One region of the Micromonospora humida genome, then DNA from elsewhere that is predicted to be linked to it. Evidence: riboswitches for the same ligand, from Rfam matches in the RefSeq annotation. Region 1 holds a riboswitch; each other region holds the start of a gene.
The links. Region 1 has a riboswitch for cyclic di-AMP ahead of JQX11_RS28315 (C39 family peptidase). Riboswitches for the same ligand answer to the same signal wherever they lie in the genome.
Positions count from the first base shown of each region.

Region 1 (3,201 bases):
TCGTCGTCTGGAGCGACCCGGAGCCGTGGGGCAGCACTCACAAGTGCAGCTCCCAGACGCTCGGTGACCTCAAGAAGAAGCAGACCAATGCCATCATCTGGAACACCAGGACGCTGAGCCTCGCCAGCGGCGACGTCTCCAAGTACTGGAGCGCCGGCTGGTTGAAGCCGGGCACCGCCTACGGCGGCGGCGCCGGGTGCACGCTCTACAAACCGCCGAACAGCGACCCGGACACCACCGACTACTACAAGTGGAAGCGGACCAGCGCCATCGCGGCCCGCTTCACCATCAAGGCAACCGGCACCAGCGTGTTCGCCGCAACCATGCACCTACCGCAGGAGAACCGGCAGAATGCCTGCGCCGGGGACGGGATCACCGGCATCGCCGGCAGCGGCATCAACATCGGGGCGGACGCCACCAGTCTGCTGAACGCCTCGACGATCCGGATCGTCGGCATCGACGCCAACCGGACCGGCATCGCGGCGAGCACGCTGAACGGTTTCGGCATGACCGGCTACGGTTCGGCCGCCACCAGCGGTTCCAGCAAGATCGACTATCTCTTCGTCAAGGGTGCCGTGCGGTCCTCCCCGATCGGCCACACCGTGACCGGCACGAAGTCCAACCACCTGGCCCTGTACGGCTTCATCGACTACTGATCCCGTGACACGCGACGGGCGTCGACCCACATGGATCGACGCCCGTCCCGTGCGGGTTACGGATCAGGCCGAGTAGCCCCGGGTGGCGATCCAGTTCGCCAGGGTGGTCACGCTGACCCAGTAGGCCGGCAGGGACGGGTCGGCCGAGTCGGCAATCCGTACGGTACGGCCGTCGTCCCGGTAGCCCACAGCGGCGACGTAGTGGCCCCCGGGGAAGGAGTGCCAGCCGCCGTCGAGGTCGGTGGCGTCCCCGGCCACGTTCGCGACCACGGCCCGCTGGTCGGTGACCGCCGCGACCACGTCGGCCCGGAGCCGCTCGACCTGCGCGTCGCTCGGGGTGCCGGCGAACATCCGGGTCCGGTACGGGTCGCCCTTGACCACGGCGTTGAGCACCCGGGTGGTGTCCTCGGCCGAGTTGGTGCCCATCTCGGTGGTGCCCAGCTGGGCGGCGAGGTCGTCCTGGCCACGCTCGATGCCGGCCGCGCTGAGCGCGTTGCGCACCGCCGCCGGGCCGCAGTAGTAGTAGGTGGTCTGGGCCTGGTAGTCGTAGCGCAGGACCTTCGACGACGGGGGCTTCGGGGCCGCCTTGCGGGTCAGGTCCGGGTCGGCGGTGGCGCGGACCTTGGCCCGGGTGACGCGCGGCGACGGGGTGGGGCTCGCCGAGGGGGTGGCCGACGGGCTGGTCGGGGCGGGGGTGGCCACCCGGGCCTGGGCGCGGCTGGCGACGTCGTCGAGGCGGGGGGCGGTCTCGGCCACGGCGGTGGCGCGCTGCTGGTCGGTCGGGGCGTCGTCGATCCCGGCGGCCAGGGCGGTGCCACCGGCGGCCAGGACGAGGACCGCCGCCGAGCCGACGACCATCCGGTACGGGCGCTGGGCGCCCAGTCGGCGGAGCTGACGCTTCATGTGGTGCTTCACGGGGTGTTCCTCCACGGGGCGAGGCGGCCAGGCACGCCGGACCGGCACGTGGCGGGTACGCCACGCGCGGATCGGGTGTTCAGCCGCTCGTTCGGCAGGGACCGCCCGACGGGAGCCGGACGGATCGGCGGGTCGCCCGACGGGGTCGGGCGGCGGGGTGGACGGCCGGGTCAGCGCCTCAGGCGCGACGGTCCGGCGGTACCCCGGCACCGAGGTGGAGGGACAACCGAGGGGGTGGGGTCATGCTGCACGAGGATGGAACTCCTTCCGCTGCCGCCGACCGGGTTAGCTGACGGATTCGGGCGGGAAGATCGCCCTACCCCGGGCCGTGGCCCGGAGATTCACCCCAGGTGGTGCATGTGGGTCCCCGGTTCGTGACTCGCACGATTGAGCGGGTCGGTGCGGCGTCGCCTCCTGCGATCGGAAACCGCACCGGACCGCAGCGACACTACTGGCCGCCCTTCCCTCCCGCCAAGCCCCGTGAGCTGCGTAAACATCGTCGAGTCGACGATTTTCCGGGGCAGCCGGGCAGCAAAGGCCAGCCCCGGGGACGAAGCCTCGTCGGAGCCCGGCCGGGCGACAACCGGACGACCCGTCCGCAACCTCCGGTGATCATCAGAGTCGATGTGACCGCCTGTGACCGCCTGTCCGGTTCCCCCGTGCCGTGACGCCCCCCACACCGGCCCAAAATAACAATTCGGCCCCCGAGCTCCGGCCTCCCGGCCAGCGGCGTCCCTGGGCAGGGCGGGCCGGGCCGGGCCGGGCCGGGGCAGGGCGATCCGAGTCTCGTCCGAGGCGGCGGTCCCGGGGTGGTCAGCCGACCCGGGCCGGGTGCCAGCGGGTGGCACGCGTCGGGCGGGTCGCCGCCGACGTCGCGGTGCGGGGCAGCGGGACCCGGCCCGGCCGCACCCGCTGCGTCGCCGCGTACGCCTCGACGGCCAGGGAACGGGCGGCCTCGGCGGCCAACTCGGCGTCCCGCCACGCGACGCGTTCCCGCCAGGCCGCCGCCCGGTACGCCGCACGCCGGTCCTCCCGGACCGCCCGGGCGAGCATCACCTCGTGCTCGACGGGGTGCCGGCGCGGGTCCCAGCCGTCGCGGTGCGCGAAGACGTCCCGCAGCCGCTCCACCGACAACTCGCCCCGCCAGTGCGCCGCCACCGCCTCCTGGTGCAGCCACCGCTCCCGACCCGCGTACTCGGCAGGTGTCCGGGGGGTACGCGGGCTGGGCAGCGCCCCCGCGCCGACGAACCGGCGGGCGGTCGTCTCGGCCTCGTCGTACGCCTGCCACGCCCGGTCCAGGGTGTCCTGGGCGGCCAGCCAGGCGGCCCGGTGCCGGCGGGCGGTCTGCGCGGCCCCGGCGGCGGCGACGGCCACCTCCTCGGCGTAGCGGCGCAGGTCGGCGACCGGGGGCGGGTCGTCCGGCGGCGGCACGACGGGGGTCAGCTCGGTCGCCTGGTCCCGCTCGGGGCGGGCGACCAGGACCGCGAGGCCGGTCAGCGCGAGGACGAGCAGCAGGGACCAGATCGCGGTGGCGGTCGGCACCCCGATCAGGAACTGGGAGAGCACGGTGTTCACGGGTCGACACCTCGCGGGCGGATGTGGCGGATCGGGGCCGTACCGGGGCGGGACC
Region 1 covers NZ_JAFEUC010000017.1:119,193-122,393, forward strand. Annotated here, with positions in the region: gene JQX11_RS28310 (hypothetical protein) at 1-656, shown strand, start outside; gene JQX11_RS28315 (C39 family peptidase) at 720-1,571, opposite strand; cyclic di-AMP (ydaO/yuaA leader) riboswitch at 1,831-1,975, opposite strand; gene JQX11_RS28320 (hypothetical protein) at 2,385-3,146, opposite strand.

Region 2 (3,201 bases), on a different contig from region 1:
CTCACCGTCACGCCCAGGGCCAGCCGCCCGCCCGGCCGGCAGCCCTCCGGCGGGTCGCCCGCCGCCTGCTCACCCTGGTCGCGGCGGTCGCCGTCGGTGCCGGGATGCTCGCGGTGCCGGCCCACGCCGCGCCGTCGCCCGAGGAGATCGAGGCGGCTCTCGACAAGCAGTGGGAGCAGCTCGAACCCACCATCGAGGACTACAACAAGGTCCGGGCCCAGCTCAAGGTCAACCGCAAGAAGTCGGCCGACCTCCAGAAGAAGATCGAGCCGCTGGCCCTGCAGAGCGAACTCGCCCTGGGCCGGGTCGGTGACCTCGCCTCCCGCTACTACAAGTCCGGCCCCTCGCAGGAGCTGAGCGCGCTGCTCACCACCACCAAGCCGGGCACCCTCGCCACGCAGCTGACCATCCTGGACCGGCTCGCCGCCGAGCAGCGCCGGGAGGTCGAGGCCGTGCTCGTGGTCCGCCGCAAGTACGACGCCGAGAAGCAGAAGCTCGACACCCTGATCGCCGCCGAGGTGAAGCAGGAGAAGGAGCTCGCGGCCAAGAAGACCCAGATCAACACCGAGATCAAGCGGTTGCAGGCGGCGATGCCGAAGACCACGGTGAAGGTGAACGGCTGCCCCACGATCAACGGCGTGGTCAGCTCCGCCGCCCGGACCGCGATCGCGACCGCCTGCGCGCAGGTCGGTGACCCGTACGTCTGGGGCGCCACCGGGCCGAACTCGTTCGACTGCTCCGGGCTCACCCAGTTCGCGTACAAGGCGGCAGGCATCTCGCTGACCCACTTCACCGGTGCGCAGTGGAACGAGGGCAAGGCCATCCCGCGCTCCGAGGCCCGCCCCGGAGACCTGGTGTTCTTCTTCAGCGACCTGCACCACGTCGGGCTCTACCTGGGCAACGACATGATGGTGCACGCGCCCCGGACCGGTAAGCCGGTCCAGGTGACCAGCATCAACTACATGCCGGTGGCCGGCTTCCGCCGCCCCTGACCAGCACATACGTCAACCCCCGGCCCGATGGGCCGGGGGTTGCGTGTTTTCCGGTCACGGAGTGTGCCGGCCCGGCGGGTTGCGGATCGATAACGAGCGTCTCTACTCTGGTCAATCGTCGGTCGGCACCAGGTCCGCCCCGCCCGGGGTGGCGTCGACCGGCACCGCCGAGTCGCCTCCGGGCGAGCCGGGGACCCAGGTACGCCGGGGTGAATCCGCGACCACCGCGGTAGGGCGCTCCCTTCCCGCCCGAACCCGTCAGCTAACCCGGTAGGCGGTCGAGGAAGAAGGAGCCCGGAGCCCGGTGGCACACCATGCCCCGCGGCCACCGTCGCACCGGACGACCCAGGTCGCCCGGAACACGACGGTGCCGCGCCCACGCTGGTCCCGCTTCACCACCACCCTCGCCACCCTGGCCGCCGCCGCGGTCGTACTGACAGGTGGCCCCACGGCAGCGCACGCCGACCCCTCGGTCGCCGAGATCGAGCGACAGATCGACCAGGACTGGAACAAGCTCGAACCGCTCATCGAACAGCACAACGCCACCCGCATCGACCTCGCCGCCAAGCGCCGGCAGGCCGACGCGCTCGGCAAGCGGATCGCCCCCCTGCAACGCCGCGTCGACCAGGCGATGAACCAGGTCAGCGGCCTCGCCGTGCAGGCGTACAAGGGCGAGAACGTGTCCACCGTCAACGCCCTGCTGGGCAGCCGCAGCCCGAGCCAGGTGGTCGAACAGTTGGGGCTGCTGGACCGGTTCGCCAGCCGCCAGCAGCGCGAGGTGCGGGAGGTCGCCCAGCTCCGCGACGAACTCGCCGCGACCAAGGCACCGCTGGACGAGATGGTCGCCCAGCTCACCCGTACCGAAGCACAGCTCGCGGCCCGCAAGAAGCAGATCAACACCGAGATCGACCGGTTGCAGAAGCTGCGGCTGACGGTCTACGGCAACGGCGGCGGCGGCAAGCTGCGCCCGGCCCCCTGCCCCGCCGGCTACCCCGGTGGCCCGGCCGGTACGGCGGTCAAGTTCGCCTGCGCCCAGATCGGCAAGCTGTACGTGTGGGGCGCGGCCGGCCCGAACAACTACGACTGTTCCGGGCTGACCATGGCCGCCTGGGCGAAGGCCGGGGTGTCGTTGCCGCACAACGCCCGGCAGCAGCGCCAGGTCACCGACCGGGTGAGCCGGGCCGACCTGCGCCCCGGCGACCTGGTCTTCTACTACTCCGACCTGCACCACGTCGGGATGTACGTCGGGGACGGCTGGGTCGTGCACGCCTCCCAGGCGGGCAAACCGATCACGATGAAGCGGGTCGACGACGGGCCGGTCAACAGCTACGGCCGACCCGGCTGAGCCACCGTGTCCGGGCCCCGGACCCGGGGCCCGGACACGGCACGCCGCGTCAGCCGATGGGCCAGGTGCGCCAGTTCTGCCAGGAGCGGCTGGGCGTCGGCCCACGCTGGCCCTGGTAGCGCGATCCGTACACCGCGGAGCCGTACGGGTGCTCGGCCGGCGAGGAGAGCCGGAAGATGCAGAGCTGGCCGATCTTCATGCCCGGCCAGAGGGTGATCGGCAGGTTGGCCACGTTCGACAGCTCCAGCGTGACGTGGCCGGAGAAACCCGGGTCGATGAAACCGGCGGTCGAGTGGGTGAGCAGCCCCAGTCGGCCGAGGCTCGACTTGCCCTCCAGCCGGCCGGCGAGCTGGTCGCCGAGCGAGATGACCTCGAGCGTGGAGGCGAGCACGAACTCGCCCGGGTGCAGCACGAACGGTTCGCCCGCCGGCACCTCCACCATCGACGTCAGGTCGTCCTGCTGCATCGCCGGGTCGATGTGGGTGTAGAGGTGGTTGTTGAACACCCGGAACAGCTTGTCGAGGCGCACGTCGATGCTGGAGGGCTGCACCAGACTCGGTTCGAACGGCTCCAGCGCCAGCGCGCCCGCCTTGATCTCGGAGACGAGGTCCCGGTCGGAGAGCAGCATCGGGACACCATATCCAGCGCCCCGGCCGGACCCGCCCACCGGGCCGCCCCACCGGCCGGCGTCGTCGCTGGCTCCGAGGCGTACGTCGGGCCGTTCGACCTGCGTGTCGGACTGATTTTAGAACGTCTGTTCGATAGGATGACCGCATGGCATCCTGGTCCGCATTCGCCGCCGACGAGCCCCGCCTCGCCGACGGGATCCGCCTTCTCCTCCAGCAGTACGGGTCGGGTTTCGGC
Region 2 covers NZ_JAFEUC010000006.1:372,959-376,159, forward strand. Annotated here, with positions in the region: gene JQX11_RS15125 (C40 family peptidase) at 1-992, shown strand, start outside; cyclic di-AMP (ydaO/yuaA leader) riboswitch at 1,148-1,284, shown strand; gene JQX11_RS33435 (C40 family peptidase) at 1,297-2,337, shown strand; gene dcd (dCTP deaminase) at 2,387-2,965, opposite strand; gene JQX11_RS15140 (pyridoxamine 5'-phosphate oxidase family protein) at 3,112-3,201, shown strand, end outside.
Region 2: another riboswitch for cyclic di-AMP. It lies ahead of JQX11_RS33435 (C40 family peptidase); the one in region 1 lies ahead of JQX11_RS28315 (C39 family peptidase).

Region 3 (3,201 bases), on a different contig from region 1:
ATGTGAGCATAGATTGGAGCGGGTCCGCAGCGGCGACGGAGGGTGTGGACGTGGGCGCAGGTCATGACCACAGCGCGACGGTGAGCAACGCCGCGCACCGGCACCGGGGTCGACTCTGGGCGGCGTTCGGGCTGCTCGCCGTGCTCATGGTGGTCGAGGCGGTGGCCGCCTTCGGCACCGGCTCGCTGGCCCTGCTCTCCGACGCGGGGCACATGTTCACCGACGTGCTCGGCATCGGGATGGCGCTGGCCGCGATCACCGCCACCCGGCGGGCCGCCCGGGACCCGCAGCGCACCTTCGGCCTCTACCGGCTGGAGGTGCTCGCCGCCCTGGCCAACGCCGTCCTGCTCAGCGGGGTCGCGGTCTACGTGCTGATCGAGGCGGTCCGCCGGTTCGGCGAGCCACCCGAGGTGCTGGCCGGCCCGATGCTGGTGGTGGCGGTGCTCGGCCTGCTCGCCAACATCGTCGCGTTCGGCCTGCTGCGGGAGGGCGCCAAGGAGAGCATCAACCTGCGCGGGGCGTACCTGGAGGTGCTCGGCGACCTGCTCGGTTCGGTCGGGGTGATCGTGGCGGCGCTGCTGATCGCCGGCACCGGCTGGTGGTGGGCCGACCCACTGGTCGCCGTGGCGATCGGCGTGTTCATCCTGCCCCGCACCTGGCGGCTCGGCCGGGCGGCGGTGCGCATCCTGGTCCAGGCCGCCCCGGAGCACCTGCCGGTGACCGCCGTGCACGACCGGCTGACCGCCGTGCCCGGTGTCGCCGAGGTGCACGACCTGCACGTCTGGACGCTCACCTCCGGCATGGACGTCGCCTCGGCCCACCTCACCCTGGCCGGTGACGCCGAGGTCGGCGCGGTGCTGGCGGCCGCCCGGGGCGCCCTGCGGGAGGACTTCCACATCGAGCACGCCACCCTCCAGGTCGAGCCCGGGGCGAGCCCCGGCGCATGCGGCCCCGCCCACTGGTGACCCCGCCCCGGGCCGGACGGTCAGCCCCGCCGGGTACTCCCGCACAGAGATCGCGGAAATTTGCGTCGTTTGAACCTTTTGAGGGTATTCACTCTCGTACCCTCAGTCACGAGGTAGGCAGGCGTCACTCGCGTACCGGTAGGCTCGGCCCCGGTCTCCGCCAGGCAGAGGCCGCCGCCTAATCGCCCGCCCGGGCGAACCGGGGAACCACGTTCCTGGGGTGCATCCGCGTCAGCGGTAGGGATCTTCCGTCCCGAACCCGTCAGCTAACCCGGTCGGCGGCTGACGGAAGGACATCCGCATGCACGTACGCACCACCACGCGGCTGCTGGCCGCAGTCGTCACGGCGTTGGCCCTGGGCGTGTCGGCCGCACCGTTCACCCCGGCCGCCGCCGCGCCTGCCACCCGGCTCGCCGCCCCCGGCGACGACGACGAGGGCGGCACCCCGGCGCTGCGCGACCAGCTCGACGCCGCCAGCAAGGGCTGGCTGGAGGCCAAGGCCGCCCTGGAGCGCTCCACCAAGCGCCAGCAGGAACTCGACGGACAGCTCAAGACCATCGAGGGGCAGCTGGTCACGCAGACCGCCAAGGTCGGCGAGATCGCCGGCGCGGCCTACCGCACCGGCCGGCTCGGGCCGATGTCCGCCCTGCTCAACAGCAACACCCCGAGCGGTTTCCTGGACCGCGCGGCGGCGCTGGAGACGGTCGCCACCCGGGAGGACCAGGAACTGCGCACGATGATCGAGACCCGGGACCAGGCCACCCGGACCCGGGCGGCGGTCACCCGGGAGATCACCGAACAGCGCAAGCAGGTCGCCACCATGGGCAAGCGCAAGGAGCAGGCCGAGCGGGCGCTGGCGGTGGCCGCCGCCGACAAGCCGGCCCCCACCTCCCGCGACTCCGGCAGCTCGGACGGCACGTCCACCAGCAACGCCAAGGGCGCACCCCGCAACTCCGACGGCTCCTGGCCGTCCGAGTCGTGCAGCGTCAACGACCCGACGCCGGCCAACGGCTGTATCACCCCGCGTACGCTCAACGCCCTGAACCAGGCCAAGGCGGCCGGTTTCACCAGGTACGTCTCCTGCTACCGGCCCAGCGGCTCCGGCGAGCACCCCAAGGGCCGGGCGTGCGACTTCGCCGCCCAGAAGGGCGGCTTCGGCGGGGTGGCCAGTGGCGGCGACCGGACGTACGGCAACAACCTCGCCGCGTACTTCATCCGCAACGCCGACCGGCTCGGTGTGCTCTACGTGATCTGGTTCAAGCGGATCTGGCTGCCGAGCAGCGGGTGGAAGGCGTACAGCGGGGGCAACGGGGACCCGTCCAGCGACCACACCAACCACGTGCACCTGTCGATGATCTGATCCCGGCGCGGTGGCCCGTCCGCTCAGGGCGGGCCACCGCGGCGCGACCGTCCGGGCGGGTGTCGGCGGTCGTCAGCCGGCGGGGGGTGGGTCGCCGGCCCGGCTGTCCAGGACCGCGCCGAGGCGGCTGGCCAACCCCAGGTGGGCGGCGCGGGCCTGCCGGAAGGCGTAGCCGAACAGCGGGGCCGGCGCGGCGAGGGTGATCTCCACGTCGATCCGCAGCAGGTCACCCTCCATCCGCAGCCGGGTGTGGTTGCGTACGGTGGTGCCGGGCTGCTGGCGGGCCACTGTCACGATCTCGTCGTCGCCGGCCAGCAGCACGTCGGCCTGGTAGGTGACGGGGAACCGCAGCGGCCCCAGCTCCAGCCGGTCGGTGATCGCGTAGCTGGCCAGGGCACCCGGCCGGGCGGGCAGCCGGCGCACCCGGACGATCAGGGGATGCAGCTCCTCCTGCCGGGACAGGTCGCTCAGCAGCGCCATCGCGTCCGCCGGTGAGCAGCGCGCCTGCACCGTGTAGCTGAAGCTCTCCCGCCGGACCACCGGGCCTCCTGACCGTCGTCGGTCGCACGATCGTGCCGTACCGGAGACGGACTGGCAACGTCCCTGGTCAGTGGCGTCGACGCCGACCGGTGGCCCGGTCAGGCGCCGGGCAGGACCTCCGGGGTGGCGGCACCGGCGAAGTACGGCTCCGGGGCACCGAAGAGCCCGAGCAGGCCGGTGACCCAGAGCTGTCGGTGCACGAACCGGCTCGGCTCGGTGACGATCAGTTTGACGCCGCTGACCTCGGCGGTCTGGAAGCCGGCGACCATGGCGCTGATCCCGACGGAGTCGATGAAGGTGACGAGTCGCATGTTCAGCTCGATCCGCGCGGGCCGA
Region 3 covers NZ_JAFEUC010000009.1:194,486-197,686, reverse strand. Annotated here, with positions in the region: gene JQX11_RS19540 (cation diffusion facilitator family transporter) at 51-965, shown strand; cyclic di-AMP (ydaO/yuaA leader) riboswitch at 1,131-1,262, shown strand; gene JQX11_RS19535 (coiled-coil domain-containing protein) at 1,267-2,325, shown strand; gene JQX11_RS19530 (SRPBCC family protein) at 2,398-2,865, opposite strand; gene JQX11_RS19525 (STAS domain-containing protein) at 2,964-3,201, opposite strand, start outside.
Region 3: another riboswitch for cyclic di-AMP. It lies ahead of JQX11_RS19535 (coiled-coil domain-containing protein); the one in region 1 lies ahead of JQX11_RS28315 (C39 family peptidase).

Region 4 (3,201 bases), on a different contig from region 1:
GGGTGGTGGCTACCATCGTCCGACGATGACCCGCCGTCCGTGGTGAACCGGCTGGCCGGCTGACACGTATCCCGTCCCGGATCGTTGGGAGAACTCGCACATATGGGCGCCGACCACACCCGTCCCGCTCCGTCCACCCCGCCGCGGGTGCGACGGCTCCTCGTCATGACGGTGGTGCCGCTCATCGTGGTCACGGTGATCGCCACGCTGGTGCTCTGGCCCGGTGCGACCCCGAAGATCGACCAGGGTGAGCAGGTGCCCCGCCACCACGGCACGGTGACCCGGGTGGTGACCGAACCGTGCCCGCCCGCGCCGCAGACCCCCGACGGCCCCCCCGGGGTGGCCGACGGGCCGTGCGGGACGGTGACGGTCGCCGTCGAGCAGGGGCCGGACGCGGGCCGTGAGGTGCAGACGCCGGTGCCGTCCGGGCCGGGAGCGCCGACGGTGGCGGTCGGCGACGAGGTGGTGCTCGTCGCGTTGGCCGACCCGAGCGATCCGTCGGCGAGCAGCTACCACATCGCCGAGCACCAGCGGGGCATGCCGCTGCTCTGGCTGGTCGCCCTGTTCGCGGCGGCGATCGTGGCGTTCGGCCGGCTGCGCGGACTGGCCGCCCTGGCCGGCCTCGGGGCCAGCTTCGCCATCCTGTTGACCTTCGTGGTGCCGGGCATCTCCGCCGGGGGCGCGCCGCTGCCGATCGCGGTCACCGGCGCCGCGTTGATCATGTTCGTGGTGCTGTACCTGACCCACGGGATCACCGCGCAGACCTCGGTGGCGGTGCTGGGCACGTTGGGCAGCCTGGTGCTGACCGGCGTGCTGGGCACGCTGGCCACCGCCGCCACCCACCTGACCGGGTACGGCAGCGAGGAGGCCACCACGCTGTCGATGTACCAGCGTGACGTGGACCTGCACGGCCTGCTGCTGGCCGGGATCATCATCGGGTCGCTCGGCGTGCTCGACGACGTCACGGTCACCCAGGCGGCCACCGTCACCGAGCTGGCGCACGCCAACCCGGGGCTGTCCCGGTTGCAGCTCTACCGGGCGGCGACCCGGGTCGGCCGGGCGCACATCGCGTCCACGGTCAACACGATCGTGCTGGCGTACGCGGGCGCGTCACTGCCGTTGCTGCTCCTGCTCACCGCCGACAGCCGCCCGGTGAGCCAGATCCTCACCAGCGAGTTCCTGGCCCAGGAGATCGTCCGCAGCGCGGTGGCGACCCTCGGCCTGGTGGCGGCGGTGCCGCTGACCACCGGGTTGGCCGCGCTGGTCGTGACCGCCGGGCGGGGACCGGCCGACACCGGTACGGCCGGGCCGCCGCCCACCCCACGTCCCGCCCCCGACCGTGCCGAGGCGCTGGAGGCGTTGAGCGCGCCCCGGCACGGCGAACCGTCCACCCCGGCCCCCGCACGGTGGCCAGACCCGGAAGGGAGCACGGACACCGCATGGTGACACTGCGCTGCGTGACCGGAGGCGAGGTCGCGCCTGTCGGTCGCGTCACTGATTACCCCTCGCTATCGGGAAAATACTCATTTGGTCGGGTTGCGGGCGTAGATCCCCGGTACGACTCTCGGGTAACCTCGCTGCCGGTCACCGCCGAAGGCGCCCACCGGCGCCAGCGGTGCCACCGCCCAATCGCCGTACGGCGAGCCGGGGAACCGAGCACCTGGGGTGAATCCGCGCCAGCGGTAGGGGCCACTTCCGTCCCGAACCCGTCAGCTAACCCGGTCGGCGGTCGACGGAAGGGAAAACTGTGACGGCACCCCTACGCCGCTGGTTGACGCCGGCAGTGGCCGTACTCGCCGCCCTGGCGATCGTCGCCGGACCGGCCGCCGCCCCCGCGACGGCCGCGCCCAACGCGCCCACCCCCTCGGGGCACGAGGAGGACGACGAGCCGAAGCTGCTCACCGACGTCATCGAGGCCACCAACCGGGAGTACTCGGCGGCGAAGACCCGGCTGGAGAAGTCCAAGAAGCGCCAGCTCGAATACGCCATCGAGGTGGAGAAGGCGGAGCAGGAGCTGGCGGCGCTGGCCCCGCAGGTCACCGAGATCGCCGCCCAGTCGTACCGGACGGGTCGGGTCGGCGCGGTCGCCGCGCTGCTGGAGAGCGACGCGCCGGACGCCTTCGTCCGCCGGGCCGCCGCCCTGGACGAGCTGAACATGGTCAACGCCGGCAAGCTGGCCGAGGTCAACAAGGTCAAGACCCGGGCCGAGCAGGCCAAGCTCGCCGTCGACGCCGAGGTCCGGGAGCAGCAGAAGCAGGCCAACCTGATGGCCAAGAAGAAGACCGAGGCCGACAAGGCACTGGCCCTGGTCGGCGGCCGGGGCTTCACCGGCGGCCTGGTCGACGCGACGTCCCCGGTGGCCCGCGTCGCCCCCGGCCAGACCGCCAACGGCGACTGGCGCGGGGAGTCGTGCAGCGAGAACGACCCGACCACGTCCGGCTGTATCACCCCGCGCACGCTGCACATGTACAAGGAGGTCAAGCGGGCCGGGTTCAACCGGTTCGTCGGCTGCTACCGCCCCGGCGGGCCGTGGGAGCACCCCAAGGGCAGGGCGTGCGACTGGTCGTTGCAGAACAGCGGGTTCAGCCCGTGGCACAACAACGACACCCGGATGTACGGCAACAACCTCGCCGCGTTCCTGATCCGCAACTCGGACCGTCTGGGCATCTACTACGTGATCTGGAACCGGCAGATCTGGTTCCCGGCCAACGGCTGGAGTTCGTACTCGGGGCCGTCCAACCACACCGACCACGTCCACGTGTCACTGCTGTAGCGACCGTGATCGACACCGTGGCGGCGATGGTGCGGTGTCCGGGCTCCCGGATACCGCACCATCGGCCCCGAAGGGTTGATCGAGGTGCATGACGAAGGCCGCCCGGCTGAGCCGGGCGGCCTTCGTCATGACCGGGTGCGGGTCAGGAGGCGACGGGTGCCGGCGCGGCACCGGCCGACACGGCCGGTGCGGGCACCGCGGCGGCGGGCTCGGGGGCCGGGGCGGGCCCGGGGGGCACAGCTGCGGGCTCGGACGCCGCGGCGGTGGGCTCCGACAGCTCGGGGGCGGGGGCGACCTGGTGGACCTCGCCGGCGGCGAGTCGGTAGGACATGCCGACCACCGCGCACCGGCCGGCGGCCACCTCGGCGGCGATCACCGGCGAGTTGCCGAGCAGCACCTCGACGGTCTGCGCGATGTGGATGTCGACG
Region 4 covers NZ_JAFEUC010000007.1:320,263-323,463, reverse strand. Annotated here, with positions in the region: gene JQX11_RS16890 (YibE/F family protein) at 103-1,446, shown strand; cyclic di-AMP (ydaO/yuaA leader) riboswitch at 1,613-1,744, shown strand; gene JQX11_RS16885 (coiled-coil domain-containing protein) at 1,748-2,773, shown strand; gene JQX11_RS16880 (carbonic anhydrase) at 2,916-3,201, opposite strand, start outside.
Region 4: another riboswitch for cyclic di-AMP. It lies ahead of JQX11_RS16885 (coiled-coil domain-containing protein); the one in region 1 lies ahead of JQX11_RS28315 (C39 family peptidase).